3 regions of the Vibrio sp. J502 genome follow, and region 1 is predicted to be linked to each of the others. Evidence: predicted binding sites of a transcription regulator. Region 1 holds the regulator's gene; each other region holds the start of a gene.
The links. The regulator PurR, encoded in region 1, represses purine synthesis genes. The targets are predictions, from matches to a motif close to TNANGNAAACGTTTNCNTNA.
Positions count from the first base shown of each region.

Region 2: purE (5-(carboxyamino)imidazole ribonucleotide mutase) is a predicted target of PurR. The motif match lies at 6,422-6,441, and genes of this name have one in related genera.
Region 3: purM (phosphoribosylformylglycinamidine cyclo-ligase) is a predicted target of PurR. The motif match lies at 6,298-6,317, and genes of this name have one in related genera.

Region 1 is NZ_CP104554.1:1,457,106-1,467,588, forward strand. It holds gene cmoM (tRNA uridine 5-oxyacetic acid(34) methyltransferase CmoM) at 1-741, opposite strand, end outside; gene elyC (envelope biogenesis factor ElyC) at 830-1,654, shown strand; gene torR (two-component system response regulator TorR) at 1,780-2,493, opposite strand; gene torD (molecular chaperone TorD) at 2,781-3,428, shown strand; gene purR (HTH-type transcriptional repressor PurR) at 3,698-4,705, shown strand; cyclic di-GMP riboswitch class I at 4,867-4,952, shown strand; gene N5E84_RS06830 (TfoX/Sxy family DNA transformation protein) at 5,067-5,654, shown strand; gene N5E84_RS06835 (TVP38/TMEM64 family protein) at 5,803-6,483, shown strand; gene N5E84_RS06840 (putative signal transducing protein) at 6,492-6,791, shown strand; gene N5E84_RS06845 (alpha/beta fold hydrolase) at 6,799-7,599, opposite strand; gene glgA (glycogen synthase GlgA) at 7,733-9,187, opposite strand; gene glgC (glucose-1-phosphate adenylyltransferase) at 9,189-10,406, opposite strand.
Region 2 is NZ_CP104554.1:2,736,213-2,746,695, forward strand. It holds rRNA gene N5E84_RS12735 (23S ribosomal RNA) at 1-539, opposite strand, end outside; tRNA gene N5E84_RS12740 (tRNA-Glu) at 847-922, opposite strand; rRNA gene N5E84_RS12745 (16S ribosomal RNA) at 1,011-2,555, opposite strand; gene N5E84_RS12750 (gamma carbonic anhydrase family protein) at 3,108-3,656, shown strand; gene N5E84_RS12755 (DUF1488 domain-containing protein) at 3,657-3,923, opposite strand; gene aroE (shikimate dehydrogenase) at 3,926-4,756, opposite strand; gene hemF (oxygen-dependent coproporphyrinogen oxidase) at 4,821-5,735, opposite strand; gene N5E84_RS12770 (L-threonylcarbamoyladenylate synthase) at 5,756-6,313, opposite strand; gene purE (5-(carboxyamino)imidazole ribonucleotide mutase) at 6,514-6,999, shown strand; gene N5E84_RS12780 (5-(carboxyamino)imidazole ribonucleotide synthase) at 7,004-8,143, shown strand; gene N5E84_RS12785 (type I DNA topoisomerase) at 8,216-8,788, opposite strand; gene N5E84_RS12790 (DUF494 family protein) at 8,816-9,292, opposite strand; gene dprA (DNA-processing protein DprA) at 9,295-10,404, opposite strand; gene N5E84_RS12800 (LysM peptidoglycan-binding domain-containing protein) at 10,404-10,483, opposite strand, start outside.
Region 3 is NZ_CP104554.1:409,495-419,977, reverse strand. It holds gene N5E84_RS02030 (beta-N-acetylhexosaminidase) at 1-1,351, opposite strand, end outside; tRNA gene N5E84_RS02025 (tRNA-Pro) at 2,182-2,258, opposite strand; gene N5E84_RS02020 (DUF3149 domain-containing protein) at 2,534-2,674, shown strand; gene N5E84_RS02015 (IS4-like element ISVa16 family transposase) at 2,909-4,216, opposite strand; gene rluF (23S rRNA pseudouridine(2604) synthase RluF) at 4,489-5,466, shown strand; gene upp (uracil phosphoribosyltransferase) at 5,586-6,212, opposite strand; gene purM (phosphoribosylformylglycinamidine cyclo-ligase) at 6,381-7,421, shown strand; gene purN (phosphoribosylglycinamide formyltransferase) at 7,425-8,066, shown strand; gene N5E84_RS01990 (class II glutamine amidotransferase) at 8,178-9,011, opposite strand; gene lpcA (D-sedoheptulose 7-phosphate isomerase) at 9,075-9,650, opposite strand; gene fadE (acyl-CoA dehydrogenase FadE) at 9,998-10,483, shown strand, end outside.

The DNA.
Region 1 (10,483 bases):
CGAGAGGTACGGCTCTTGTCTACATAATTGTTGTTCGAGTGCCAGTACATCTTCATATTGGTAGTCACCCATATTTTTCACATTCCCAATATAGTCACTGAATGATCGGATGCCCGATTTTCCACAAATCTCAAATCCTGATTCTTCGATCCATTGATACACTTCTTCAGGTTTTAGCCCTTGCTGAGGCTGGAGCTTAAACCGCTTGCGATGTGGCATGCCCTCCAATACATGGGGAATGTTGCCACAGACAACGTTTTTGTACACCAAGCCATGATGGTTATAGAACATGATTGATGCCATACCACCTGGCCTAACTTGCTCTAACAAATTCTGCAATGCGGGTTTTGGTTCGGCTAACCATTCCATCACCGCGTGAAACAACAACACATCCACTGGCGCACTAAGGTGCGATTGGATGGATTGCACGGGGGAATGTACCAACCGATACTGCTCAAGCAGACCATTTTTGCGGATCTCTTGTTCCGCAAGTTGAAGCATTTCCGAGGATAAATCACACAGCGTGATTTGGTGTCCCAGCTTGGCTATTTTTTGTGACATTTGTGCCAAACCGCCGCCAGCATCAAGCACTTGCAAAGGTTTTGGGTGGTTGCTCAACAAAGCGAGCAGTTGCTCAAGATCTTGCCAAACAATGACTTGACGAATTTCACCTTTGTCAGAGCCGTATATGTTTTTTGCAAATTTGTGGGCAATATCGTCGAAATTCCGGTCTTCAGTCACAGTGGCTTGAGTTATGATAGCGAATCGTGCTGCTATTCTGTCATAGGAATGGCAGGAATAAAGGGGCTTTGTTCCTTTTTATTATCAAGTGGTGTTTTTTCGGACTATTTTGTATATGTTTGAGCTGAAAAAAGTTATTTCCTCATTATTAATGCCTCTTCCGGCAATGCTAATCCTCGGTTTTGTCGGATTAATGCTCATAATGTTCACCGTCAGACGTAAGACTGGCTGTATGTTTGTCCTCTTCTCTTTAGTGGGGATATTTCTTATCTCTTTCCAACCCTTTGCAACGCGCATGCTAATGCCTTTGGAAAGACAATACTCGGCTTTTCTCCCCGTTGATGGCACCATCGATTATGTGATGGTTTTAGGCAGCGGCCACGTAGTGGATGACCAAATACCACCGACCTCGGAACTCAGCCGCACTGCGTTGGTACGCCTAAACGAAGGCATACGTGTCATGCGTATGTACCCCGGCTCAAAGTTGATTTTATCAGGCTACTCTGGCGGGTCGGAATTTAGCCATGCGCGCATGCTAGCCGTGGTGGCACTCGCGCTTGGAGTGAATAAATCCGATATTATTTTGCTAGAAACAGCTAAAGATACTTGGGAAGAAGCACGACAAGCCGCCGCCTTTGTTCAACAGCGTAGGCTGGTTTTGGTAACGTCAGCCAGTCATATGGAAAGAGCGTTAAAAGAGTTTAATTCTGCAGGTATTGACCCAATACCTGCGCCAACCAATTTCTTAGCGCAAACGAATATTGAGCAACCTTGGGAAAAATACGCTCCTCGAGCGCGTTATTTAGAACAAACCGAGCGTTACTGGTATGAAACGTTAGGGCTGCTGTGGCAAGACTTACGTGATTGGGCCTCCGGGCATGGCGATACAGAATTGGACATCAATAGCAATTAGCAATTGTATTCAACCCAAAACGGAGCCACTTATGTGCTCCGTTTTTCTTGATAATCGCGGCTACAAAAAATCATGGGAATAAAAAGGCACGGCCCAACGCCAATTTTACACACGCGACCACTCAGCTAATCACCAGCGAACATATAACCTTCACCGTGCACAGTCACAAAGATTTGCGGATTCTTGGGATCAAACTCCATCTTCGCCCTCATGCGTCGAATCAGTACATCAATCGTTCGATCGTTAGGTGCATCCACACGATGGCTGATCATATTTAAAATACGTTCACGGCTAAGGACTTGATTCGGATATGACGACAAGGCAACTAATAGCTCATATTCCGCTTTGGTCAGTTTTACGGGCTCACCATTACGGCTCAGCGCTCGGCGCTGGATATCAAAGGTCCACTCGCTAAAGCGCACTAAATTCGTATTGTGAGATACACCGCTCTCTTCGTTCAGTTTGTTTTTTGCGGTCGAGATCCGCCACAGCAAGTTTTTCACTCTCACCAGCAACTCGCGCAATTCAAAAGGTTTCGTTACGTAATCATCGGCCCCCATTTCAAGACCAACAATCTTATCAATGCTATCCGTGCGCCCTGTCACTAATATGATGCCAATATCAGATTGGCTGCGTAGCTCACGCGTTAACATTAAACCATCTTCACCGGGTAAATTAATGTCTAGCATAATCAGATCTATCGCGCTGTTTTTCAAAGCATCTCTCATCTGAGTACCGCTTTCCACTTGCGTTACCATATAACCTTCGCTTTGAAAGTATCCAGCTAGCTTGCTGCGAGTGACTGCATCATCTTCAACTACTAATACGTGATAGCTCATTTACACCACTTTACTCTATAGAAATGTTCAAACCTCGGCTCGAGATTCTGTACAAAGCCATTCTATTCATAAATAGTCATAATTCTAGTCGTATCACTTTTAAAATTAAGAAAGATGAGAGTTTATTGATTCAAAACAACCTTCCAGACATCCATTAACTTAATGAAAAAATCACTCATATTTTTTCATTTTCTTAGCGACTGCTATTCATTTTTATTAGTTACACTTAGATCAATTACTTTTTAAAAACGATTTTCGCAAAACCACCCCCTTGGAGAGCCAATACCATGCAAGACATCAAAGCTTTTAATGAACAGCGTGCCGAGATTTATTGGTGGCTTTCGAGCTTATTTGTGAAAGAACTTTCGGAGCATGAATTAGAGCAATACTATACGCCCGCTATTCGCACATTTCTTTCAGGATTAGCAGAAAACGCGACACTTAAACCTGCCATTGATAAATTAGTTGATGCACTGAACCGATTGCAAGACAAAGAAGACGCACAGCTTGAGCTCGCAGCCGATTTCTGTGATCTTTTTTTAAAATCCAATAAGGAGTCCGCGCTACCCTATGCCTCAATTTACATTGGAAAATCAAGGTTGCTCAATGACGAACCAGCCAGAGCAATGTCGGATTTGATGGCAGCCCATCACATTGCAGTCAACGATACACTCAACGAACCCGCCGACCACATTGCGATTGAACTGGATTTCTTAGGTAACTTGATCATTCGCTCCAATGAGCTTGAACAAGAGACACACCTTGAACAAGCCTTTACACAGCAGTGTGATTTTATTGAACAACATTTGCTCTCTTGGATCCCACAATTCCATCTTCGCTGCCAACAGATTGATCAATTTGGTTTTTACGGTGCCGCAAGCGAATTGTTGGTCGCGTTTCTTCACTTAGACCGCGACTATTTATCAAACCAGTGAGATAACCTGGTTAATACCAATTACTAAATCGGTCAATTGTGACTGTTGACTGATTTATTCGGTGGATTTTTCGTTGCTTGATGGACATTTGCGGACTAGAATCTTGACCGCAAACGATAAAAAATGAATTTAAGATGCAACCGCTGATTAGAGGCGGTTTTTGTGTTTTTACTACTTTCAGGCTTCAATATGACACTGGTAGGCCTAATACCGCTGAATTGCTCTTCGTGACTATCACTTTCAGCAGTTATCGACAGGACAGAGAATTTATGGCTACGATTAAAGACGTTGCACGCTTAGCGGGCGTATCAACCACCACGGTATCGCATGTAATCAATAAAACTCGCTTTGTGGCTGAAGCAACCCAAGAACGAGTGATGGAAGCGGTATCAGAGCTTAACTATGCACCAAGTGCAGTCGCTCGCAGCTTAAAATGCAACACCACCCGTACCATTGGTATGTTAGTGACCCAATCGACAAACTTATTTTTTTCTGAGGTTATCGATGGTGTTGAAAGCTACTGCTACCGCCAAGGCTACACACTTATTTTGTGCAATACCGGCGGTATTTACGAGAAGCAACGCGACTACATCCGCATGCTAGCGGAAAAACGTGTCGATGGTATGTTGGTCATGTGCTCGGACCTCACCCAAGAACTGCTTGAGATGCTTGATCGTCATTCAGACATTCCGAAAGTTATCATGGACTGGGGCCCTGAAAGTTCTCAAGCCGATAAAATTATTGATAACTCAGAGGAAGGCGGATATCTCGCGACCAAATACCTTATTGATCATGGACATACTGACATTGCTTGCTTAAGTGGACACTTCGAAAAAGCGGCGTGCCAAGAGCGAATTCAAGGGTTTAAGCGTGCGCTTGCCGAAGCAGGCCTTAAAGCGCATGACGATTGGATTTTAGAAGGTAATTTCGAATGTGATACGGCGGTTCTCGCCGCCGACAAGATCGCCGCCATGGACAAGCGCCCAACGGCTGTTTTTTGCTTTAACGATACAATGGCTCTCGGTTTAATGAGTCGCTTGCAACAAAAAGGCATCCGTATTCCTGATGACATGTCTGTTATTGGTTATGACAATATTGAACTTGCTGAATATTTCTCGCCACCGTTAACCACGGTTCACCAGCCAAAACGACGAGTAGGGAAAAACGCCTTTGAAATCCTATTGGAACGCATTAAAGACAAAGAGCATGAACGTCGTGTGTTTGAGATGCATCCCGAGATTGTTGAACGCAACACAGTAAAAAACATAACGAAATAGTGTCATTATTTAAAGCAAGCGACAAATGTCAATTTTAGGGATTTTCCTATATTCGAGACAGAACGCCGTATTAAATAATAGTAAATTTGGAATGAGCATCACGCAAATAATAAATAAACGTGATGCTCATCCAAAAATTTATATATTCTTACTATTAGAAGTCACGCACAGGGCAAACCATTTGAAAAGATGGGACGCAAAGCCTCCGGCCTAAACCGACTATTCGGTAGGTAGCGGGGTTGCCGATGGCAAATATGCAAACGTTAAGTTTACCCCTTACTGACACTCTTTCTGCATAAGTTTGCTAATCTCTCGGACCTGATTTTGGTGGCGTTTTTCCCATACACCGAGAATTTACAGCATGGATAAACCAGTACTTAAAGATTCAATGCGACTCTTCGAACAACTTGGACGCGTTAAGTCTCGTTCAATGTTTGGCGGCTTCGGCATTTTTGTCGATGACACCATGTTTGCTTTGGTCGTAAACGATAAACTTCATATTCGCGCAGACGATCTATCAACCTCTCGCTTTAAAGAGCAAGGCTATGAGCCCTATATCTATAAAAAACGTGGGTTCCCTGTCGTCACAAAATACTTCGCATTACCTGACAATTGTTGGGAAAACCCTTCGCTTATTTTACGAGATGCTGCTGTCGCACTCGAAATCGCCAAACAAGAACGAGAAGTTCAAGCCCAAACGAAGCCAGAACGCCTAAAAGATCTCCCGAACCTTCGACTCGCCACCGAACGTATGCTTAAGAAAGCAGGGATAGAATCTGTAACGGATTTGCATACAAAGGGGGCTTTGGAAGCCTATAAAGCGATTCAGCAAACCCATTCTTCTTCAATCAGTCTTGAATTGCTATGGGCCCTTGAAGGTGCGATTGAAGGCAAGCATTGGTCGGTTATCCCACAATCTCGACGCGATGAATTAGCTAAAAGCCTTTAACCTCCGAGTAAATAAATATCTCGATTAAATAATCAAATACGCTCGTATCACCATGCGGGCGTTTTTTTCATCCCGTTTTGAAATATAAATTCGACTTCCTCTGTCTTCTTCACTATATCTAGTAAAATATGTCGTTTTGAGGAATACCATGAATAAAAAACTTCTCTTAGGCTTGGCTTTATTTGCCTTTATTGTCTTTTTGATTGTAAATTTTGGCCACTATCTAACGTTAGATAATGCCAAAGCACAGCAAATGCTATTAAACGAATACATTAGCCAAAACGAGATCGGCGCTGCTTTGATCTATTTTTCACTCTATATTGTGCTCACCGCTTTCTCTATCCCAGGAGCGGCGGTCGTCACGTTACTGGGTGCTGCGCTGTTTGGTTTTTGGACTAGCTTACTGCTTGTCTCCTTTGCCAGCACCATAGGCGCAACTATCGCCTTTTTGAGTAGCCGTTTCTTACTGCGTGAATGGATTCAAACAAAATTTGGTCAAAAGCTGCAAACGATTAATCAAGGCGTTGCAAAAGATGGGGCATTTTATCTATTCTCACTGCGCTTAATTCCGGTTTTCCCTTTTTTCTTGATTAATTTATTGATGGGCCTAACACCCATATCAACCGCTCGCTTTTACCTGATTAGCCAACTCGGTATGCTGCCCGGCACTGCCGTTTATCTGAATGCTGGTACTCAACTAGCTGAAATTGAAAGCTTATCCGGTATTGTATCTCCTTCGGTTTTGCTTTCATTTGCTCTATTAGGTCTTTTTCCTATTCTCACCAAGTGGATTATGGCCAGATTGAACAAAAACCCAACATCCGCCTGAAGTGAATAATGATGAAAATTTGTGTTTCAAACCACCCGATAGAGGCATATATAGTTTGTCAGTATTTACAGCAATTCAATATTCGCTGTGAAGTGAGAGGCGATAACTTATACGGCTTAGGTGGAGAGCTCCCTTTTTCAGAAGAAACCTTGCCCTATATATGGCTGTTGGATGAAGCTCAAATCGCCGAGGCTCAAGCACAATTATTGGCCTATCAGATAGAAGAGATAAACGAAGAACCTAACTGGGTTTGTGGACAGTGCAACGAGGAAAATGGGCCGCAGCCTGCTGGTACTGCGGTTGTTTAGATTCAGACTAACGAGTCTGATGCTGGCGGATGAACTCAATTGAGTGGTGGTTAAACATCTCAGATTGTTCAACATTACACACGTGGCCGCAATCTGGGATTTCTAATAACACACTTTGTCTATGCATTGCCACCATGTCTTTAACGGGTTGAATGAACATATAGTCTCTCTCTCCCATAAGATAAAGAGTGGGAATTGGCAGCTCTTTCTCTTTGAAACATTTCATCAGAGGATTGACTTCGGAAGTCAGCATAAACCAGCGTTTAAACTCTTTTTGGCACAGCTTCTTCGCTTCTCGAATAAAAAGATGCCGTGACTCTTTTTGGTTGCGTTGTGGCATCACAATGTAAGCAAACAGACGATAAAGCCACATGTAAGGAATGATGTGTTTACTCAAATTACCCAACTTTACGAGCACTTGAGAGCGCACATTCAAACGGGTTATCGCTCCGCCCAAAACCATAGAGCAAACTCGCCCAGTCGCTATTTCAGCAAGATTACGCACAATAATGGTGCCGAGTGACATTCCAACAAAATGGGCAGACTGAATTTTCAAATGATCGAGCACTTTGAGAATATCAAGAGTGACGGATTTAAACGTGTAACGATTTGCCATCAACTCTTTAAACAGTTGGTTTGACTTGCCATGACCTCGTAAATCAACTAATAACAGGTTGAAATGCTCACGGTACGCTTTGATTTGCTTAAACCAGATGGATGAACTTCCACCTGCACCATGCACAAAAACAACCCATTCATCACTGGTGGGATGCAGGTAGGTCTTATGGAAAAGTAGGCTATGAGACATACAAAACCGTTAATCAGCTTCAATTTGAGAAACGCAAGACTACCACAAAACGGGGGCTGAATAGCAAAAAATCATGCGGGCTCGTTCGGCTAAACAAGTAAGGCGCCAAAGCGCCTTACTTGTTATAAAAACATCAGTCATGAAACGCGAGATGATACATCTTGATGTACTCTTTCGCTGAATCCTGCCAGCTAAAATTTTGTCGCATCGCCCTCTGCTGAACCTCCAACATAGTTTCGGGATGTTGAAGATAAAACAGCATCGCTCGCTGCATTGCAATAAGCAGTGCTTCTGGAGAAGGATCATGAAAACCAAAGCCGGTCGCTTCTTCAGGAAACTTATCATAATCACGCACGGTGTCTTTTAAACCACCAACTTCACGAACGATGGGCAGCGTGCCATAAGCCATGCTGTAGATCTGATTCAAACCGCAAGCTTCAAATTCTGAAGGCATTAAGAAGAAATCAGAACCGGCTTCAACCAAATGTGCAAAACGATTGCTATAAGCTTCAACAAACGCAAATTTATCAGCATGCTTCGCCGCCATTTTATGTAGCTGAACAGCAACTTCAGGCTCTCCTGTGCCAACAATAATGAGCTGAGCATCATTGCGTAAGAACGACTCTAGTATAGGTAAAATGTAGTGGAAACCTTTTTGGTGGGTGAGTCGACAAACCATCCCAAACAAAGGCAAGTCACGCTGAGGTAATTGCAGCTCCTCTTGCAACATACGCTTACTCGCCCGTTTGCCCGCTTGAAGTGATTCAGCTTCATCACAGTAGCCAAGAGGAAGAAATTCATCGTTTTGTGGATCCCACTCGCTATAATCACACCCATTAACGATGCCGTGCAAATCTCTAGCTCGGTGAACAAAATCATCTACTAACCCATGAGAGCCAAGCGGTGTTAGCAGCTCGGAAGCATAATTAGGGCTAACGGCATTGATTTTGTCAGCAAAGGCAATCCCTGCTCTTAGCATACTGACGTGATCGTGTCCGTAGCGTAAAAATTCCATGCCAGATAAGTTCAATTCTGGGATGATCTCTAATTGATGATAAGAAAAAATACCTTTAAAAATCGCGTTGTGAACGGTCAATACGCTTTTAATATCAGAAAAATAAGCGTCATGCTGGTAACGCGTTTTCAACAAAAATGGAACCAACCCTGTATGCCAATCATTTGCATGGATAATCTGTGGTTTTTTACCGAGCTTAGGTAAAACATCTAGGCTAGCTGCTGAAAAGAAACCAAAACGCTCACCATTATCAGCATACGCTTGGTTATTCTCGCCATACATTTGTGCTCGGCCAAAATATTGTTCACATTCAATTAAGTACACGGCCACTCCATCTAGCTCCATCTGGCGGACCAGATATGAAGTATGAGGCCAATGGGTAAGCTCAGTTTCTAGCACAACAGGAGCATCTGAAATGCCCAATATAGAACGATAAGCAGGTAGCACAATAGCTACCTGATGACCTAACTCTTGCAGTGCTTTAGGCAGTGCTTTGGCCACATCGGCCAAACCACCACTTTTGATCAAACCTTGAGCTTCTGAAACGGTAAACCAAACATCGATTTTTTCCATTCTAGAATCCAACTTTTGTTCCTTTTGCGATAACAACGATGCCCTCATCAGAAACATGGAAACGTTGTCTATCGAGTTCTAAATCTTCACCAATGATAGTACCTGGTGCTATTTCGACATTTTTATCAATAATCGTACGCTTAATTGTACATCCTTCACCAATTTTAACATCACCGAGGATCACGGATTCACTCACTAAAGTGTTGGCTCCGATGTTACTGCGGTAGCCTAGTACCGATTTATAAATTTTCGCACCTTGAATGTAGCTTCCGCCGGAGATCAAGCTGTCGGTGATCTGTACTTTACGATCGTGTGAATCAACAAAGGTTGCAGGTGGCAACGGTGGATAATAAGTGTGGAGAGGCCAGCTACGGTTATACAACGAGAAATCGGCATCATGCTCTAATAGATCCATGTGCGCTGCCCAGTAGGCCTCAATCGTACCAACATCACGCCAGTAAGTTGTGTCTTTTTCGCCTTTGATTTTATTGGTTGAAAAATCATAGACATAAACCTCCCCTTCTGGGAAAAGTTTAGGAATAATATCTTTGCCAAAATCATGGCTGGAGTGATTATCTTCAGCATCACGACGCAGTTCTGCACAGAGTTTATCTGTATCGAATATGTAGTTACCCATAGAAACAAGTGCAAGGTCTGGGTGCCCAGGGATCGCTTTAGGGTTGCAAGGTTTTTCTTCAAAACCGACCATTTTTCCGGCTTCATCAACTTCAATCACACCAAACTGAGACGCTTCTTTCAGCGGCATTCTCAGCGCAGAAACGGTCAGTTTTGCGTCTACACGTTTATGGAAATCGAGCATCTGGCGGATATCCATTTTATAGATATGATCAGAGCCAAAAATACATACTTGGTCGGGGGTAGAGAGTTCAATAAAACGAATATTCTGGTAGATAGCATCCGCAGTACCTTCGTACCAGCGCTTGCCATCACGCATCTGTGCGGGGATTGAATCGATAAACCGATCAGTGATGCCCGAAAGGTTCCAGCCTTTCTTCATATGTAAATACAACGATTGTGATTTAAATTGTGTAAGCACGTAGATACGCATCAAATCCGCGTTTACAAAATTATTCAAAGCAAAATCGATTAAACGATAACTGCCACCAAATGGCACTGCAGGTTTACTACGAGATTCCGTTAAAGGCATCAAGCGCGAGCCTTCGCCACCAGCAAGGATCATTCCTAAAACACCAGCCATTTTAATTCTCCTTATTTCATTCTTATATTTGCATTCCATACCTTAATTTACAGGGGATGTATGGATGCTATCCTTAT
Region 2 (10,483 bases), 1.3 Mb from region 1:
CCACGAAGGTGCTCCTACTGCTTGTACGTACACGGTTTCAGGTTCTATTTCACTCCCCTCACAGGGGTTCTTTTCGCCTTTCCCTCACGGTACTGGTTCACTATCGGTCAGTCAGTAGTATTTAGCCTTGGAGGATGGTCCCCCCATGTTCAGACAGGATAACACGTGTCCCGCCTTACTCGATTTCACTTATAATGATGGAACAGTTACGGGGCTATCACCCTTTATTGCGCCACTTTCCAGAGGCTTCACCTGCATCATTAAAAGCTTAAGGGCTAGTCCAATTTCGCTCGCCGCTACTTTCGGAATCTCTGTTGATTTCTTCTCCTCGGGGTACTTAGATGTTTCAGTTCCCCCGGTTTGCCTCCTTACCCTATGTATTCAGGTAAGGATACGTGCTTATGCACGTGGGTTTCCCCATTCGGAAATCGTAGACTCAAGTGGCTGTTACTGCCTAATCTACGCTTATCGCAAGTTACTACGTCCTTCATCGCCTCTGACTGCCAAGGCATCCACCGTGTACGCTTAGTCACTTAACCATACAACCCGAAGAAGTTTCGTGTTGTAGACAAGTCACCAAGGTTGTCTCTCATTATTTGAATGAGCGAGAGACGTTTGATTTTGCCGGACTCAATTTTGAAAACTTACCGAAGTAAGCTTTCCCAAGAACACTTGAATGTGTTTGGTATCAATACGTTAAACGCATTGATGTTGAGAACTTTTATTTGATAACAACAAACACGTTCGTTGTTATCAGTCAGCTTTCCAAATTGTTAAAGAGCACGATTTGACTTTCTACTAAAGAAAGAAACCATTTTTAAAGATTCTCGTAAGAACATTTAAAGATGGTATCCCGTAGGGGAGTCGAACCCCTGTTACCGCCGTGAAAGGGCGGTGTCCTAGGCCTCTAGACGAACGGGACACTAAGTAAGAATGTTTGGGAACATCCTCGTCTCTTAAACTGTATAAACCATCAATCTGTGTGGACACTCATCAGTGTAATCTTCGTATAAGGAGGTGATCCAGCGCCAGGTTCCCCTAGCGCTACCTTGTTACGACTTCACCCCAGTCATGAACCACAAAGTGGTGAGCGTCCTCCCCGAAAGGTTAAACTACCCACTTCTTTTGCAGCCCACTCCCATGGTGTGACGGGCGGTGTGTACAAGGCCCGGGAACGTATTCACCGTAGCATTCTGATCTACGATTACTAGCGATTCCGACTTCATGGAGTCGAGTTGCAGACTCCAATCCGGACTACGACGCACTTTTTGGGATTCGCTCACTATCGCTAGCTTGCTGCCCTCTGTATGCGCCATTGTAGCACGTGTGTAGCCCTACTCGTAAGGGCCATGATGACTTGACGTCGTCCCCACCTTCCTCCGGTTTATCACCGGCAGTCTCCCTGGAGTTCCCGACATTACTCGCTGGCAAACAAGGATAAGGGTTGCGCTCGTTGCGGGACTTAACCCAACATTTCACAACACGAGCTGACGACAGCCATGCAGCACCTGTCTCAGAGTTCCCGAAGGCACACCTGCGTCTCCGCTGGCTTCTCTGGATGTCAAGAGTAGGTAAGGTTCTTCGCGTTGCATCGAATTAAACCACATGCTCCACCGCTTGTGCGGGCCCCCGTCAATTCATTTGAGTTTTAATCTTGCGACCGTACTCCCCAGGCGGTCTACTTAACGCGTTAGCTCCGAAAGCCACGGCTCAAGGCCACAACCTCCAAGTAGACATCGTTTACGGCGTGGACTACCAGGGTATCTAATCCTGTTTGCTCCCCACGCTTTCGCATCTGAGTGTCAGTATCTGTCCAGGGGGCCGCCTTCGCCACCGGTATTCCTTCAGATCTCTACGCATTTCACCGCTACACCTGAAATTCTACCCCCCTCTACAGTACTCTAGTGAACCAGTTTCAAATGCGGTTCCGAGGTTGAGCCCCGGGCTTTCACATCTGACTTAATCCACCACCTGCATGCGCTTTACGCCCAGTAATTCCGATTAACGCTCGCACCCTCCGTATTACCGCGGCTGCTGGCACGGAGTTAGCCGGTGCTTCTTCTGTCGCTAACGTCAAATGATGCTGCTATTAACAACACCACCTTCCTCACGACTGAAAGTACTTTACAACCCGAAGGCCTTCTTCATACACGCGGCATGGCTGCATCAGGCTTGCGCCCATTGTGCAATATTCCCCACTGCTGCCTCCCGTAGGAGTCTGGACCGTGTCTCAGTTCCAGTGTGGCTGATCATCCTCTCAGACCAGCTAGGGATCGTCGCCTTGGTGAGCCATTACCTCACCAACTAGCTAATCCCACCTAGGCATATCCTGACGCGAGAGGCCCGAAGGTCCCCCTCTTTGGCCCGTAGGCATCATGCGGTATTAGCCATCGTTTCCAATGGTTATCCCCCACATCAGGGCAATTTCCTAGGCATTACTCACCCGTCCGCCGCTCGCCACCCAAGGAACAAGTTCCTCTGTGCTGCCGCTCGACTTGCATGTGTTAGGCCTGCCGCCAGCGTTCAATCTGAGCCATGATCAAACTCTTCAATTAAAGTTTTGTTGGTCCTAAGACCGGCTCAATGAATACTAACTTCAAAACTGCTCTTACTCGAAAGTAAAAAAGTAATTTTAAAGCTATTGTTGTTCCAACAGAACAACAATGAATTGACTGTGCCAAAATCAAGTAAACTTGATTCTGATTGGTCACTCAGTTCATTGATAAATCTTTTTTGATTATCATCAACGAGTGCCCACACAGATTGATAGGTTTATATTGTTAAAGAGCGTTCTTCGCTGGATTGCCGAGGCTTCCTTTGAAGAGGCGGCCATTCTAGCGAGATAATGGAAAGTGTCAAACACTTTATTAAATTATTTCGTCTTACCGATTTGACCTACTGATTGGCTGGCTAATTGGGCTTGAACCCTTACTGGCTGTGCCGTGTCAGTGAGGCGGCATTATAGAGATCGCCGTCACGTTGGCAACCCCTTTTTGCTGTTTTTTTTGATTTTCTGTTCGTTGGGATAATTTTTATTCAAAAAGAGTTGTTTTGACGCTATTTCTGTTTAATTTATCTTATGGCGTCAGTTATTAAAGGAGACGAGCATGTCATCAATTCGTAGTTATAAAGGAATATCCCCACAAATCGGACAGCGCGTCTATATAGATAGTAGCTCGGTGTTGGTTGGCGATATTGTTTTAGGCGATGATTCCAGCATATGGCCATTGGTTGCAGCCAGAGGCGATGTAAACCATATTCACATTGGCCAACGTAGCAACATTCAAGATGGCAGCGTACTGCACGTGACTCATAAAAACACCGAAAACCCGGATGGTTTTCCACTTATTATTGGCGATGACGTCACAATTGGCCATAAAGTGATGCTGCATGGTTGCGTAATCCATGATCGAGTCTTAATTGGCATGGGAGCAATTGTGCTCGATGGCGTAGTCGTTGAATCGGAGGTGATGGTTGGAGCTGGCAGTTTAGTGCCACCAAACAAGGTATTGGCCAGCGGCTATCTTTATGTAGGATCCCCAGTGAAACAGATCCGCCCGCTAACAGATAAAGAGCGAGCTTTTTTGCTTAAATCTTCCGACAACTATGTGCAGAACAAAAATGACTATCTTACGAGTGTCAAAGAAAGCCATTAACTAAGCTTTAATCTCTATTTGTCCATCTAAATTGAACGCTTCATCTTCAATCAAGCTTTCAGCAAGCTCTTCAAGGTCAAATCGCCATTGTTCAAAAACTTGAATAGCTTGCTCACCGTTAGTAATCATTTCACCAGACAGATGGCTCAGTACTGACTTGTGTACCGTACATTCGAGCAGAGCTCCCGCGTGTTGAGCAGGAAAAAGTACGCTTTGGCTTGCCGAGTGCCACGTTTGTCGGTCAGGAAATAAAATCGCTTGGTTCATGATTAGCCTTCTAGATTTTTTCTCAGTTCTCTCAATATTTGTCGAGAACCCGGCCTGAGTCCGCGCCATAGCATAAAGCTCTCCGCAGCTTGCCCAACCAACATCCCCAAACCATCATAAGCATGAGCGCAATGATGACTTAATGCCCACTGATTGAATGTTGTTAATCCTTTGCCATACATCATGTCATAGGCCACACTGCTCTTACTGAAGATCGTCGGAGCGATATTTGGCAATTCACCATCTAAACTAGCCGAGGTCGAGTTAATGATGAGGTCAAAATGTTGATTAATCTCTTCCAACGCGATTGCTTTTACCGCGCCAAAGGGACTAAAAAGCGTGGCGAGCTGCTCGGCTTTTGCAAAGGTGCGGTTGGTAATCACGATACTTGTAGGGTGCTGATCGAGTAAGGGCTTAATCACGCCGCGCGCCGCGCCGCCAGCACCAATCACTAAAATGGAAGCGTCTCGTAGTGGCACTTGGTACTGAAGCAGATCTTGAACCAGCCCTTCACCATCAGTGTTATCACCGATGATTTCGCCATCATCTAATTTTTTCAGTGTATTGACCGCGCCTGCAAGTTGAGCTCGCTCGGTTAATCGATCCGCAAACTGATACGCTTCTTCTTTAAAAGGCACGGTAATATTGCACCCTCGACCACCGGAGGCAAAAAAGGTTTCAGCCGCTTGTTTAAAGCCATCTAGAGCCGCGAGTTGAGCGGTATAGTGCATTTCCTGACTGGTTTGCCGTGCAAAAAGTGTGTGGATCATCGGCGATTTACTGTGTCCGATTGGATTACCAAATACTGCATATTGATCAATGTGATGAGCCATATCCTTGCCTCTCGATAATTAACAGGACCACCTCGGCACCCCTATCATTGAAAATGTACCGCGGTCACCACTCCCTCGGCAGCAAGAAGGTGTTTAATTTCGCTTCTGCGCTGCCCTCTTCCGCTTGATAACGATATTGCCAACGAGCTAATGGCGGCATCGACATTAAAATCGATTCCGTTCGACCGCCACTTTGCAAACCAAACAATGTGCCGCGATCATACACTAAGTTGAACTCTACATAGCGACCACGGCGATAAAGTTGAAACTGGCGCTCTCTGTCACCGTACTCCATCGCTTGACGACGTTCAACAATCGGCAAATACGCAGCGGTGTATCCTTTACCGACAGCTTGCATATAAGCAAAACAGCGCTCAAATCCCCAAGCGTTTAAATCATCGAAAAATAGGCCACCAATACCGCGCGTTTCATTGCGATGAGGGAGGAAGAAATACTCATCGCACCACGATTTATGTTCGGCATACACTTTTTCACCAAAAGGAACACACAGGGCTTTCGCTGTGGCATGCCATGATTGAGCATCTTCTTCAAACGGATAGAAAGGCGTTAAGTCAAATCCTCCGCCAAACCACCAGATAGGATCTTCGCCTTCTTTTTCAGCGATGAAGAAACGAACATTGGCATGAGAAGTCGGAACATAGGGATTGTTTGGATGCATCACCAAAGAAACCCCCATCGCCTCAAAATGACGCCCAGCTAATTCAGGGCGATGCGCGGTCGCTGAAGCGGGCATTTGCTGCCCTTGCACATGTGAGAAATTCACGCCGCCTTGTTCAAAAACACGGCCTTCTTTCATCACTCGAGTTCGCCCACCGCCTCCCAAACGCTCACTCGGTTCGCGATGCCATGCATCTTCTTCAAACAGTGCTTGGCCATCCGCTTGTTCAAGTTGCTGGCAAATGGAATCTTGCAGCTCAAGCAAAAATTGTTTGACGGCTTGCTTATCAATGGTTGGCATCGCTTACTTCCTTAGCAGGGTTAACCCTGTCTTAATACTTGTGAGGTTTTCGCGTCACGAATTTCACTGGGCTTATTTCGACCACCGGTTTGACCATCTAAAATCGCAACCAGTTGCTCACCCAGTTGCGATTCAACTTCTTCCGTTGTCAGGCAAGGTGCAAGACCACTTAAATTCGCACTGGTCGAGGTTAATGGTTTTCCAAACGCATTGCATAGCTTTTGCACTAAAGGATGATCTGTCACACGTACGGCTATTGAATCAAATTGCCCACTCACCCAAGTAGAGACTTTATCACTGGTCGGCATTATCCATGTCACAGGGCCAGGCCAGGTGGCATGTACTCGTGCGATCTGCTCTGATGTCAACTGGCTCTCATCAATATAAGGAAGCAATTGTTCGTAAGAGGCCGCAATTAAAATCAACCCCTTTTCCACAGGACGCTGCTTGAGCGCTAAGAGCTTCTGAATGGCTTGCGGGTTATCTGGGTCACACCCAACCCCAAACACGCCTTCCGTTGGGTAGGCAATTACTTCACCGTCACGTAGAGCCTGCAAAGTGTGTTCAAAGTTATTCACAAAAACTGTCCATCGGTTTCTTTAATACAGTGCGGCTAAGTGTACAAACTTCGTTGAAAACTGGCTAAAGCTATTTGTTTATAAAATGTATCAATTGCACAATTAAGCTGACGCAAACGTTTTCCTAAGGAAAAAATACTCGTATAATGCGCTCAAATTATCCCGATCACCCCATTTTTAGAAGTATTAAGGAGTTTGAGATGAAAGTCGGAATTATCATGGGTTCAAAATCCGATTGGCCCACAATGAAGCTAGCTGCTGACATGTTGGATCAATTTGGTGTGGCATACGAAACCAAAGTTGTCTCTGCTCACCGCACACCTCAACTTCTTGCCGATTACGCCACCAGCGCAAGAGAACGCGGCCTTAAAGTCATCATAGCTGGCGCAGGCGGAGCCGCACACCTGCCGGGCATGACGGCAGCGTTTACTAGCTTGCCGGTACTTGGCGTTCCCGTTCAGTCAAAGGCACTCAAAGGGATGGACTCTTTACTCTCGATTGTGCAAATGCCAAAAGGGATTGCGGTGGGCACTTTAGCTATTGGAGAAGCAGGTGCGGCCAATGCTGGGCTGCTTGCCGCGCAAATCATCGGCACCAGTGATGAGGCCGTCATGGCAAAAGTGGAAGCATTTCGTTTAGCACAAACTGAAGCGGTGTTGAGCCACCCTAACCCTGCAGAGGATTGATACTATGCACGTTTTAGTCTTGGGCTCTGGGCAACTGGCACGCATGATGGCGCTGGCTGGCGCTCCTCTGAACATTCAAATCTCCGCTTTTGATGTGGGCAGCGGTAACATCGTCCATCCTTTGACATTACACATCACTGGTCATGGTTTAGACAATGCGATCAAACAAGCGGATGTCATTACCGCTGAATTTGAGCATATTCCCCATGAAATTCTCACTGTTTGTGAGCAAAGTGGTAAGTTTCTTCCTAGCGTCGAAGCCATTAAAGCCGGAGGCGATCGCCGTCTTGAAAAAGCGCTACTCGATGAAGCCAACGCAAAAAATGCCCAATACTTTGTGATTAATACTCGTGAAGATTTAGATGCCGCGATAACTAACATCGGCCTGCCTATAGTTCTAAAAAGTGCACTGGGTGGCTATGACGGAAAGGGGCAATGGCGTTTAAAAGAAGCTTCACAAGCAGAGCTCATTTGGCCAGAAATGGAAGCCTGTATCCAAGCAACTCCGACTCAAGCGATAGTGGCAGAGCAGTTTGTCCCCTTTGATCGTGAAGTCTCCTTAGTCGGCGCGCGTGCCAAAGATGGCAGCATCGCGGTTTACCCGCTGGCAGAAAATGTGCACATTAACGGTGTACTAAGTTTATCAACGGCGATAGATGACCCAGCCTTGCAAGAGCAAGCACTGTCGATGTTTACCTCGGTTGCCGCTCGTCTCAATTATGTCGGTGTGCTAGCGCTCGAGTTTTTTGATGTGCAGGGAACATTGTTGGTGAATGAAATTGCACCACGAGTCCATAACTCTGGTCACTGGACACAGCAAGGCGCAGAAACCTGTCAATTTGAGAATCACCTTCGCGCAGTATGTGGCTTACCTTTAGGCAGCACGAAGTTACTTCGCCCAACCGCGATGATTAATATTTTGGGTGAGGACAATTTACCAGAAGCCGTTATGGCGATTGAAGGTTGCCACATTCATTGGTATGGCAAAGAGAAACGTGCTGGGCGAAAAATGGGCCATATTAATGTCAGTGCAGATTACAACGCGCAGTTGCAACGAACGCTCTGTCGCTTGGCTGAAGTGCTTGATGCGACAACGTATCCAGCCTTGCACCATTTTGTTCAAGCGCTCAAGCCGACTCTCTAAAATAAACCTAATTGACGATAAATACGGATAAAAAATGGCACGTTCAATGTGCCATTTTCATATGCCGTCGCTTTACTCTGTGGCGGATTGAATATGACCACATTTTCGATCAGCACATTGCAGCTTGATACCACTGGCGAGTTTTTTCTCTATCAATAATCCAAACCCACATTTTTCGCATTTAACAGCAACAGGTTGCTGATTGAGGGCAAACTTGCATTTAGGGTAATTATCGCAAGCATTAAAAGTTTTACCATGGCGCGTTTTTCGCTCCACTAAATGGCCTTTCAAACATTCAGGACAAAGCTGTTTTGACTGAGGGACATTGTCTGCAGGGGAATCTGTATCTTGGATATGGTGGCAATGCGGATAATGGCTACACCCGATAAACATGCCATAACGACCTTGGCGTAACACTAATTCATGGCCACACTCTGGGCATGGCACACCCAACTCCTTAACGATATGACCATCATTTTGCTGCAGCGGCTTAATATAGTCACAATTGGGATAATGGTTACAGCCTAAAAACAGCCCATGCTTACCCTGACGAAGCTGTAATTGGCCACCACATTGCGGACAAGGCTCATGCTGCAGCGCTTGTCCATGCGCAGAAAAAAGGGGGGACTCAGTTTTACGACTCATAATGCTCAACTAAACGAACGGCTGCAATCAATGCAAAATACCTTGATCTTTGGTGTATAGCAGCTCTTCCATAAGCGTGTAAGCATTTTCATTTCCCGGAACATTAAATAGCACCATCAAAATGATCCACTTCAAGTCATCCAATTCAAATTCATTGGTTTCTAAACCCATCACTCGATCAATCACCATTTCACGAATTTCAGGGGTTAATACTTTCACTTGTTCAAGGAACAATAAAAAACCTCGGCTTTCAAGATCCAGCCTGTCCATCTCTTGTGCTGTGAACATCCGCATCGAAGTCGCAGCACTGGTTGCCATCGCTGAATGAGCATCGCTTTGTTGCAATGCTGCAAGCTCTTCTAACCAATTCAAGGCCTTATAGATATCTTTCTGGTGAAAACCGGCTCGAAGCAATTCATCTTCAAGCTCATCTTGATCGACTTGCAAATCTACATCGCTATGGACGTAGGTTTCAAATAGATACATCAATATATCCATCATCATAGCTAACCCTTCCCTTTACGAATATAGCCGCCAGAAACGGCAACAACATAACCTGAAAGCTCAAGCTCTAAAAGCTGCATCATGACTTCATGGACAGGTGTATCGGTCCTGCTCGCAAGAATATCAACAGGCGTAGCCTCTACTCCTACGTTAGCTAACAGTTCAGCAAATGGCAATTGCTGATCGCTCTGAGCTGAAAATAAATCCGGTTGAGGCGACTTTTGACGCAATGACCAATCCACTAAGGTGCCAATTTCGGACAATACTTGTTCACTGTTTTGCACCAAGCACGCCCCACAACGAATAAGTTGATTACTACCGTGGCAATTTGGGTTGGCAATTGAGCCCGGAATAACAAACACATCTCGCCCTTGCTCAGCCGCATAACGCGCCGTGATCAACGAGCCACTTTTCTCCGCCGCTTCCACCACTAAAACACCAACCGCTAACCCGCTGATAATGCGATTGCGCCGCGGAAAGTTATCCGGCCTTGGTTTGGCTTTGGGGCGAAATTCCGAGACTAATGCTCCGCTTTCCATCACCCGTTGCGCTAATTTTTTATGCCGCGCTGGGTAAATAGATTCAAGGCCCGAACCGAGCACGGCAATCGTCTCACCACCCGCTTGCAACGCACCGTCATGAGCATGTCCATCAATACCTAATGCCAAACCACTGGTGACTACCAAGCCCTGTTGCACAAATTCTCGCGCAAACTGATGAGCAACTCGTTGGCCATCAGGGCTCGCATTACGACTGCCGACGATCGCCATTTGCGGATCAGAGAGTGCTGTTATTCGTCCTTTGACAAATAAAACCGGAGGTACGGTAGCAATTTCTTTTAGTAAAGAAGGGTAACCATCGCAAAATGGAGTAAGGATGTAATGAGACTCATGAGCTTGCTGCCAACTTAGGCATTCTTCAACTTCTTGAGGGGCCGTCTCGCGCAGATAACGGATTTGCTCTTGAACTAGACCCAACGCGGCTAACTCCTGCTCGGAATAGTCAATTAAATGAGCAAGAGAAGCGACGCTAGCAAGGCGAGAAAGTTTCTTGCCACCCAATTTGGGCACAAAGCTGAATGCTAGCCACGCCGCTAATTCGTTCTGCTCCATCAGCTTGCGGTATCATCCTTAACCACCGAGTCCATATCGGCTTGTTCATTTGGCTCGATTGTTAGCTCTGGTTTGAGCG
Region 3 (10,483 bases), 1.0 Mb from region 1:
GAGCATGGGCTGGCATATCAATTTCAGGAATCACTTCAATATTGCGCGCTTTAGCGTGCTTGAGGATTTCAATGTAATCGGCTCGACTAAAATAACCTGAGCCAAAGTTATCAGAATTTGGACCGGAGCCAAGCTGTGGCAGCAAGCAGTTTTTCTCATCTAAATCAAAGCAGCGCTGCCCACCAATGTCGGTCAATTCAGGTAAGCCCGGAATTTCTAAACGCCAACCTTCATCATCGGTCAAATGAAGATGTAATTTATTCATCTTATAAGCCGCCATTTGATCTAACGTGGCCAAAATCGCTTGCTTAGAATGGAAGTTACGTGCGACATCCACCATCACACCACGGTAATCAAAACGTGGAGCATCTTCGATGTGGATCACTGGCAGCGCTGTGACATTCTGGCTATCCACTAAACCCAAAATAGATTGAACGGCGTAGAAAGCTCCCGCCTCATCAAATGCACGAATAGAGATAGCATTCGGTGCAATCTCCAACTCATAAGCACCCGATGTCGCCATCTGGTCAGAAAATTCGCTCGGTGTAATCGCAACACCAACCGCCAACTCTCCATCAAGCTTCAGCCCAATCGTTTTAGCACGCGCCTGCAATGCTGAAAACTGATCCGTCGCAAAGTCCTTCACATCAAGCTTAAGGCCGCGAGTAATGTCAACAACACCTTGACCAAGCGTTGTTTTTAGAGGCGTTGGTAACAGAGCCGTTGATACATCTTGCAGTGATACATCGCTATTTCTCTCAAATCGGCTGATGGCCGTGGCAAACACATTATTATCGCTGGTGGTGCGTTTGATATTGTCACCCTCAAGCCCACGCACAAATGACGACGTGTCCTCTGTGTTGAGAGATACAATAAGTTTAGGCTCTGTATTGGGCGCCGCAACGAATGCACGCGGCATAAAGTCCGTTTCAAACAACTGCCAATATTCAGCGACCAGAGGCAAAACAACCTCTTCGCCAGCAGCAAAACCATCAAATTTATCAGTAGGTTCAAGCTTATGTAAATCACCCGTTAAACGGGTAATTTTGAATTGATCATTTTCAACATCCAGAATAAGTCGAATGCTGTGGAAATAGATAGCCCACTGCTTTGAATTCACAGCTTCACCTTGGTTAACCAAGGTCATGTTCACTTTATTACACGATGCCCATTCTGATTCGAGAGCCTGACATGCCAATCCTTCATCTGCCCCGTGATTGGTTAATACGGTGTAATGAATATCCAAATTTTCCGCCAGCGCATCGACTACTTTCTGCTCTGGTGATTGCAACAAAGAGCAACCTGATAATGTGGCGATAACCGAAACAGCAATCAAACTAGGTTTCAACATTTGACTCACCCTACCTTTAAAATAAAAACCCAATATCCTGTTAAAAGGACTCAAAACAGCAACAAGCATAAAGGCTTGTGACCTAAGGCATTCACCATACAAGGAGTTATTTCTAAGCGTAAAATAATTAGCTACACGAAGTGATCCAGTTCAAATTCTCTAAAATACAATCAAAACAAAACCATTTAAAATCAATAGATTAAACTTGACGTCAAAACCGTAATTTATTATTTGACGAGTTTAACTTGAGAAAGAACACATAAAAATGCATAACAAAAATGAATTTATGAATAGAGATCACTACTCACTACAAGGCGAGAAGTTCATTAAAGGGATTTGGCAGGTTAAATCGTGATATAGGTCATAAATTGTAATGACTCATCAAACGTCAAAATGCGCTAAAGTGACGTTTTTTACACATCCTAATGCTATTTATTATCGTGGAATATTGACTGCTATTTTCAATAGTTGAATTTGCTCGGAGAAGGGTGAACAGTGAAAGAGCCTGATAGAGAAAGAGGAAAAGGAAAACCCTTTCTCTTTGGTAATGAAAATGATCACATCCAGATGCAACAAAGCCCCGCATTACTGCGAGGCCTTTAATGTGGTCGGTGAAGAACCAGATAGTGAAAGAGGCGAACCCCCCTTTCTATTTGGTAACGAAAACTTACCGTTTCCAAATGTAACAAAGCCCCGCATTACTGCGAGGCCTTTAATGTGGTCGGTGAAGAGCCAGATAGTGAAAGAGGCGAACCCCTTTCTATTTGGTAACGAAAACTTACCGCTTCCAAATGCAACAAAGCCCCGCATTACTGCGAGGCTTTTAAATATGGTCGGTGAAGAGGGATTCGAACCCCCGACCCTCTGGTCCCAAACCAGATGCGCTACCAAGCTGCGCTATTCACCGAAATTTTTGCTCTGCACTTAGCGAGCAGTTCCGAGCTTTTTGCCTAGAACGGATGCGTATATTACTCATCTAAAACTAAGACGCAAGCCTTTAATCTTATTTCCATCAAATAACAAACTCATTGGCTAAATCACCATCAAATACACATAAAAACGTGACTAATTACACACCAATAGAAACATCAAGTTAACCTATGCAACATAACTGATCCAGATCAGTGTCAGCAAACAGAGCAAACTTTAACTTGGCTGTGTCTTCGAAACTTTGGAGGAAACATGGACTTTTGGCTTGATCTCCTATTTGGTAATGCTGTGGGACTATCTTCAATGATAGTAATCTTTGGTGCTTTTGGTCTTATGCTGTTTTATGGCGGTTTCTTCATTTATAAAGTGATGAATGACAAATCTCCTCACTAGATCGCTTAGCACCTATTGAAAAATAGTGTGACGCTATGCACCGGGGTCGATTATCTGTCTGCTCCGGTTTTTTATCACGTTAATAACTCTATCTTCTTGATGAATGGCATCATTCGGCTACTCAAGATCGGTTCGATAAGAACACCTGTCTCAAAATAGTTTCCATTTTTTCATGCAAATAAGAGCATTCCCTCTTCGCATAAATAAAGGCGTCAATGCCGTAATGCCGTTCACTTAAGAGTGAACGGCATTTTTGTTCTTAGCATACCGTTGTGGTCTAGGCTTAACTGTTCTAGGGAATGTTCTTTCCCTTCGCCCTTCAAGTATTAAGCTTTCAGCCATGTTGTGAAAACCCTTTAACTGACGAGGTATTGCTCCTGGTGTTGAGTAAGGTAAGCCTACAAGTAACGCAGATACATGAGCTAATGTGCCGTTAAAACTCAGTTGATAAGGAAGGTAGTTTCCCTTTAAATTGAAGCAGAGCTCTACCATCTGATATCGAATTAAATTGTAAGTAAGTAAGATGCCCCATAACTCCTGCTTTACCAACTCTGGCAAACGACTTCGCAGCGTGAGACGGTTTCCAAGCATGTATTGTTTTTGCTCTCGGTAGCCTAGCTCTATCTCCCAACGATGCTCATAAAGACCAGTAATATCTTTTGATGGGTAACGCAGCGGATCTGTCATAGAAGTTAATACTTGGTAGTCTTTTCCTTTAATTTTACGAGTGACAAGTCGAGCGGTTATCGACTTTGGTAAATCAGACCATCGCTTTCTAGCTCTTGGATTACTGTGTAATTGAACAAGTTTGTCATTTCGCCCTAAAGATTGAACAATGTCATATTGTGTATTTTTCTTGAGGGGAATAAGCCAATGGCGCTCTGAGCCAGAGTCTTGCCATTTATGTAATAAGCCTAAAGAATAGAACCCCTTATCGAACATTGTCACGCTATGATTCGGTGTTGTTTCTATCAGTTTTTCAGCTAATACCATTTCGTTTGTATTGTAGTTATCAAAAGCACTGGCCGTGATAATATGACTGCTTAGTTCCATTTGGCAGACCATTCTCACTTGCGGATATTGTGTCCCTTTTTGTCGAGAAAATGCATTTTCATTTTGCGGGTTATCGGGCGTGCGCCAAACCACTCCATCGACGCCAAGAAGCGTTAATCCATTCCACTGGGGTAACTTTGCACTTTTTAACCATGAAGTCGTCATTTGCTCAAAGACCGCTTTAATTGCGCCTTCACCCAACGTCTTTCGACGTTGAGTCAACGCACTCGGTGCGACAAAAGCTTTACCCGTACGATCGACAATATCAAGCTGGTTAACTAAGTCTTTCATGGATTTATTGTTATAGATAGCCATTCCAACAAGTAACCAAACCATGGATTCTAGAGTTAATTTCCTCTTTCTCATCGTGACGGTATCAGTAAGAGAATAAGCTTCGTTGATGAGGTCAATTGGAAGTAAGTCAGACAAAGTCTCAACGTTGCTAGGTTTCCAATCATTAATTATGTTTAGAGCTTGGGAAACATCCATAAAAAAATCCAAGTGCATTAAATACACTTGGATTTTGACAGCTCTGAAGGATCGTTCAACCGATCCCTTTGGCCTTAACTGATCGGCATTACGTCAATGCCGTCTATATCTTGTTGAGGAAAAGTGATGGGGAAAGGCTGGAAACCATGAGTGTCATTAAAAACGCCTTGGTTAATTAATATTAACTGCTAAAATATTGCAACGTTACTAGGCAACACTCAGAGTGTTGCTTTATTTTTATTCACCGCCGTTGGGAAACGTAAGAGCAACCTATGTCACAACAAGCTACCATCCGTTTAAACAAATACATCAGTGAAACTGGTTTCTGTTCTCGTCGAGAGGCCGATAAGTTAATTGAACAAGGCCGAGTAACCATCAATGGACTATCGCCGGAAATGGGCACTAAAGTCACGCCGAACGATGAGGTGTGTATTGATGGTAATCCATTAAAATCAAAAGAAAAACCGATATACATTGCCCTTAACAAACCGACTGGAATCACCTGCACAACAGAGCGCGATATTCCAGGTAACATTGTTGATTTTATTGGCCACCACAAACGTATTTTCCCGATAGGTCGATTAGACAAACCATCTGATGGACTGATCTTTCTGACTAACGATGGTGACATAGTCAATAAGATATTACGTGCTGGTAATAACCATGAAAAAGAGTACGTCGTCCGAGTAGATAGACCCATCACCGACGAATTTTTACATAAGATGGCCTCTGGCGTGGAAATTCTTGATACGGTGACACTGCCTTGCAAAGTAACCCAAGAAACGAAGTTCTCCTTTAGAATTGTGTTAACACAAGGGTTAAACCGTCAAATTCGTCGTATGTGTGAGGCCTTAGGTTACGAAGTGTTTAAACTACGCCGAGTTCGTATTATGAACATCAGCCTAGACGGTATCCCGAATGGTGAATGGCGTTATTTAAGCGACGAGGAAGTCGCTGAAATATTAGCAATGTGTGAGAGTTCTTGCGGTACGGAAGGCGCGTCCAAGCTTGATGTGACGGGTAAGCGTATTCGCAAAGCTACCGATGCAAAACTGTATGATAGTCGTGAGCAAAATCAAACCTCGACGGCACGCAGAAATCAAAAGCCAAAAACGTTCCAAGGACGCAATGCCGATGAGTTTCGCCATGCTCCAAATACAAAAAGAGCACCGCGCCGACCCACAAATTCATCACAAGGTGCGCCAGCTAATAGCCACAGAAAAAGCAGTACGTTAAGTCTTAAAAAATAATCATCGAACAATGCGTTAATTCTGTTGAGCAATAAAATGACCGTAATGACGCATCACTGAAGCAACTATAAAAAAGGAGAAACTTTCGTTTCTCCTTTAAGACAGTATAAAATTAACGCTTATTTCGTACCAAAAATCTTATCACCAGCATCGCCAAGACCAGGAACGATATAACCTTTATCATTCAATTTCTCATCAATTGCCGCCGTATAGAGCTCAACATCAGGGTGTGCTTTTTCTAACGCCGCGATGCCTTCAGGCGCTGCAACTAAAACGAGAATTTTAAATTGGTTACAGCCGCGCTCCTTGAGCAAATCGATCGTCGCAATCATGGAACCGCCAGTTGCCAGCATTGGGTCAACCACAAGCGCAATTCGCTCCTCAATATTAGAAGCGAGTTTGTTGAAATAAGGGACAGGCTCAAGCGTTTCTTCATCACGATAGATGCCAACAACACTAATCCGCGCACTTGGAATGTGCTCCAAAACGCCGTCCATCATGCCAAGACCAGCACGCAAAATAGGTACTACCGTTACTTTTTTACCTTTGACTTGATCAATTTCAACTGGGCCATTCCAGCCTTCAATCGTCACTTTTTCTGTTTCAAAGTCTGAGGTTGCTTCATAAGTTAGTAGGCTACCCACTTCTGTAGCTAACTCACGAAAACGCTTAGTGCTGATATCCCCTTCCCTCATTAACCCAAGTTTATGCTTAACTAGAGGGTGTTTAACTTCAACAACTTTCATTTTCATCTCCGACGACATTTAAACAAACCTTCGAATTGTACACACTTTTTATGCTAATTTCAGTGCCAATTATAAACAAAAAAACTGACGCAAACGTTTTCCTTTTTGTTTTAAGCCCTGTTAGAATAGCGCCGTTTTCATATCCAACTTATGACCGAGGACTTCCCCGTGAGCGGTAATAACACTTCTCTTAGTTACAAAGATGCTGGCGTAGATATTGATGCAGGCAATGCACTTGTTGAACGAATTAAAGGCGCCGTCAAACGCACTCGTCGCCCTGAAGTTATGGGTGGCATTGGTGGTTTTGGCGCGCTTTGCGAGCTACCAACCAAATATAAACATCCTGTTTTAGTCTCTGGCACCGATGGAGTTGGCACAAAACTTCGCCTCGCATTGGATATGAATAAGCACGACACCATTGGCATTGACTTGGTTGCAATGTGTGTTAACGATTTGATTGTTCAAGGTGCTGAACCGCTTTTCTTTTTGGACTACTACGCCACGGGCAAATTGGATGTAGATACTGCTGCTGATGTGGTGTCGGGTATTGCCGATGGTTGTGTGCAAGCAGGTTGCGCTTTGATCGGTGGTGAAACCGCTGAAATGCCGGGTATGTACGAAGGTGAAGATTACGATGTCGCTGGCTTTTGTGTCGGTGTGGTTGAAAAAGAAGAGATCATCGATGGCTCAAAAGTAGCAGCAGGTGATGCTCTGATTGCGGTTGGCTCTAGCGGCCCCCACTCAAACGGCTATTCATTAGTTCGCAAGATCCTCGAAGTATCAGGTGCCGACAAAAATGAAGACTTGGCTGGCAAAACGATTGGTGAGCACTTACTGACACCAACCAAAATTTACATCAAATCAGCGCTTAAAATGATCGCCGAGCACGATATTCACGCCATTTCACACATTACTGGCGGTGGTTTCTGGGAAAACATTCCTCGTGTTCTTCCGCAAGGGACGAAAGCGGTGATTGACGGCAATAGCTGGGAATGGCCAATTATTTTCCAATGGCTGCAAGAAAAAGGGAATGTAACCACTCACGAAATGTACCGCACATTTAACTGTGGTGTCGGACTGATTGTTGCACTTCCAATGGATCAAGCACAAGCGGCGGTTCAATTACTGCAAGCGGAAGGCGAAAATGCGTGGGTTATCGGTCATATTGCTGAAGCTCAACTCGATGAAGAGCAAGTAGAGATCAAATAACTGATGAAAAGTATTGTTGTTTTAGTTTCAGGAAATGGCACCAACTTACAGGCTATCCTTGATGCGTGTGAAACGAAAATTAAAGATGGCAAAGTAACGGCTGTTTTTTCAAACAAAGCAACTGCTTATGGCTTAGAACGAGCTAAAAAAGCAGGTGCGGCGGCGGTGCATATTGACCCAAATGCCTTTGACACGCGAGATGCGTTTGATACGGTATTGATGGAGAAAATTGACCAATACGCGCCTGACTTAATCATTCTTGCTGGCTACATGCGTATTCTGAGTGGTGAGTTTGTGCGTCACTATTTAGGACGGATGCTCAATATTCATCCTTCTTTACTTCCTAAATATCCTGGGTTGAATACCTACCAACGCGCGATTCACGCGGGTGATGAAGAGCATGGCACCAGTGTGCATTTTGTGACTGAACAACTTGATGGTGGCCCAGTCATTCTACAAGCAAAAGTGCCTATTTTTGATGAAGATACCGTTGATATTTTGACTCAACGTGTTCAAGCTCAAGAGTATCGAATTTACCCACTAGTGGCACAATGGTTCGTTGAAGGACGCTTGGAAATGCGTGAAGGTAAAGCCTATTTAGATGGCCAATTACTTGGCATGCATGGTTATGCTTTCGATGAATAAATCGTATCTCTGAATAGTGCGAAAAAGGTTGCCTCAACAGCAACCTTTTTTATTGTCATCTCAAATACGATTCAAACCGCAGTAAATAGAACAAGCTTAAGAATAAAAAACTTAAATGGGTGCTTGGCAGCTTGGCTTTGCCGCGGCAAAGGGAATGTCAGCTAAGGACTGCGCATTGCCATCAACGTATTCGCCATAATGGAAAATCGCATATTCGCCTGGCTTCATTCGTTGCCAAGTTTCATTTCCCGTCAGTGGCTGAGTCGCAATCACAGACACAACATCATCAGGCGTTGTTTCTTCTTGGAAGTTAATCTCGACATCTTCATCAAGCAGGCTCGCTTTACCAAAGGGGGCACGTCGAGTAATCCAGTACAGATGATTCGTGCAATAGGTCACCACAAACTCACCATCAGAAAGTAGCATATTAAACACACCTTGCTGCTTCAGTTGATCGCAACACTTCGCAACGAATTGAAACATGCTGAGCATATCTTGAGGCGGTTCAGGATAACGCGCTTCTAACTGCTTTAACAACCAACAGAAAGCTTGCTCGCTATCCGTTTCACCAACAGGGCGATAGCGCCCAGTTTCTAGCTGATGGTGATCCGCCAATTGCCCATTGTGAGCAAACGTCCAATATCTCCCCCACAATTCTCGAGTGAATGGGTGAGTATTTTCCAAATTCACCCCACCGCGATTTGCTTGACGAATATGGCTAACCACTGCCCGACTTTTTATAGGGTAACTCTGCACAAGCTCTGCAATTTTTGACTGAAAGCTAGGGTTAGGATCTTTAAAGGTGCGAAACCCCTTCCCTTCATAGAAAGTGATTCCCCAACCATCACGATGCGGCCCCGTGTTGCCGCCACGCTGAATCAACCCAGTAAAACTAAAGCAAATATCAGTCGGCACATTGGCACTCATACCAAGCAATTCACACATGGTTTAATGCACTCCCTTTTGCAACCACAAACACATTAAAAGAAAAGAACGGCGTTGAACTTCTTACGCCATCTCTTTTTCAATCAGTTGGATAACGATGTGGATGATCTTGATATGGATTTCTTGGATACGATCCGCGTAGCCGAAGTGCGGGACACGAATCTCGATATCCGCTAAACCCGCCATTTTCCCACCATCTTTACCGGTCAGTGCAATGGTCTTTATCCCTTTAGCTTGGGCCGCTTCAATCGCTTTCAAAATGTTCCCCGAATTACCAGAAGTCGATAGGCCAAACAGGACATCGCCTTTTGAACCCACCGCTTCCACATAGCGAGAGAATACAAAATCGTAACCAAAATCATTGCTAACGCAAGACAAATGGCTTGGATCTGAAATAGCAATACCAGGATAACCCGGACGATTCTCGCGATAGCGCCCCGTTAGCTCTTCAGCAAAGTGCATTGCATCACAGTGGGAACCGCCATTACCGCAAGAGAGCACTTTTCCGCCTTGCTTAAATGAGTCGGCAATCAGTTTTGCGGCGGCCTCAATTTGAGCGATGTTATGCTCATCATTAAGAAATTTGTTTAGCACGTCAGCCGCTTCGGTCAATTCACTTTTAATTAAATCCTGGTACATAGATATATTCTCTTTTTAATCTGTTTACCGATAGGCTCCATCAATCAAGAGCCAGTAACAGGCTTGAGTTTACCCAAACCATCCTTTCTGTCGATAGTTCGACTTCAAGAATTGTTGTTTTCTCCCGCTTCCCACTCCAGAAAGCCCTCTATGGGTTGTTTATTTTGAGGTTTTGCCCTACATGGATCACTTTTTGAACAATACAAGGTTTTACATTTCGTTAATAATTTGATTACACTTAACACTGGTTAGACCACTTACACAAACGAGACGACTAACAACACTTCCCAATGCACTGAGAAAAATCAGCCGCAATGGCGTGAATACAGTCTCAAAGGAATGAAATTATGGACATCTTGCTCTCTATACTTGGTTTTCTCACCGTGTTCGGTGTGTGCCTCTACCACAGAATGTCACTTTTTAGCGCATTAGTTGCGCTAACGGTAACCATGGTGGTTCTTACCCTGCTGGATTACACCGGGGTGATTGGATGGTTGCTGTATTTAGCGGCTATCGCTTTATTAGCCGTTCCCTCTATCCGTCAAAGCGTGATTAGCGAAAAAGCATTAACACTGTTCAAAAAAGTGCTGCCTGCAATGTCACAAACCGAAAAAGAGGCATTAGATGCAGGAACCGTTTGGTGGGAAGCTGAACTGTTTAAAGGCAAACCGAACTGGAGCAAACTACACAAAATTGCAGCGCCGACATTAAGTGCACAAGAGCAAGCCTTTATTGATGGACCAGTCAACGAAGTGTGTGCCATGGTTAGCGATTATCAAGTTACGCATGAATTAGCCGACTTACCTCCTGAGGTTTGGCAATATTTAAAAGAT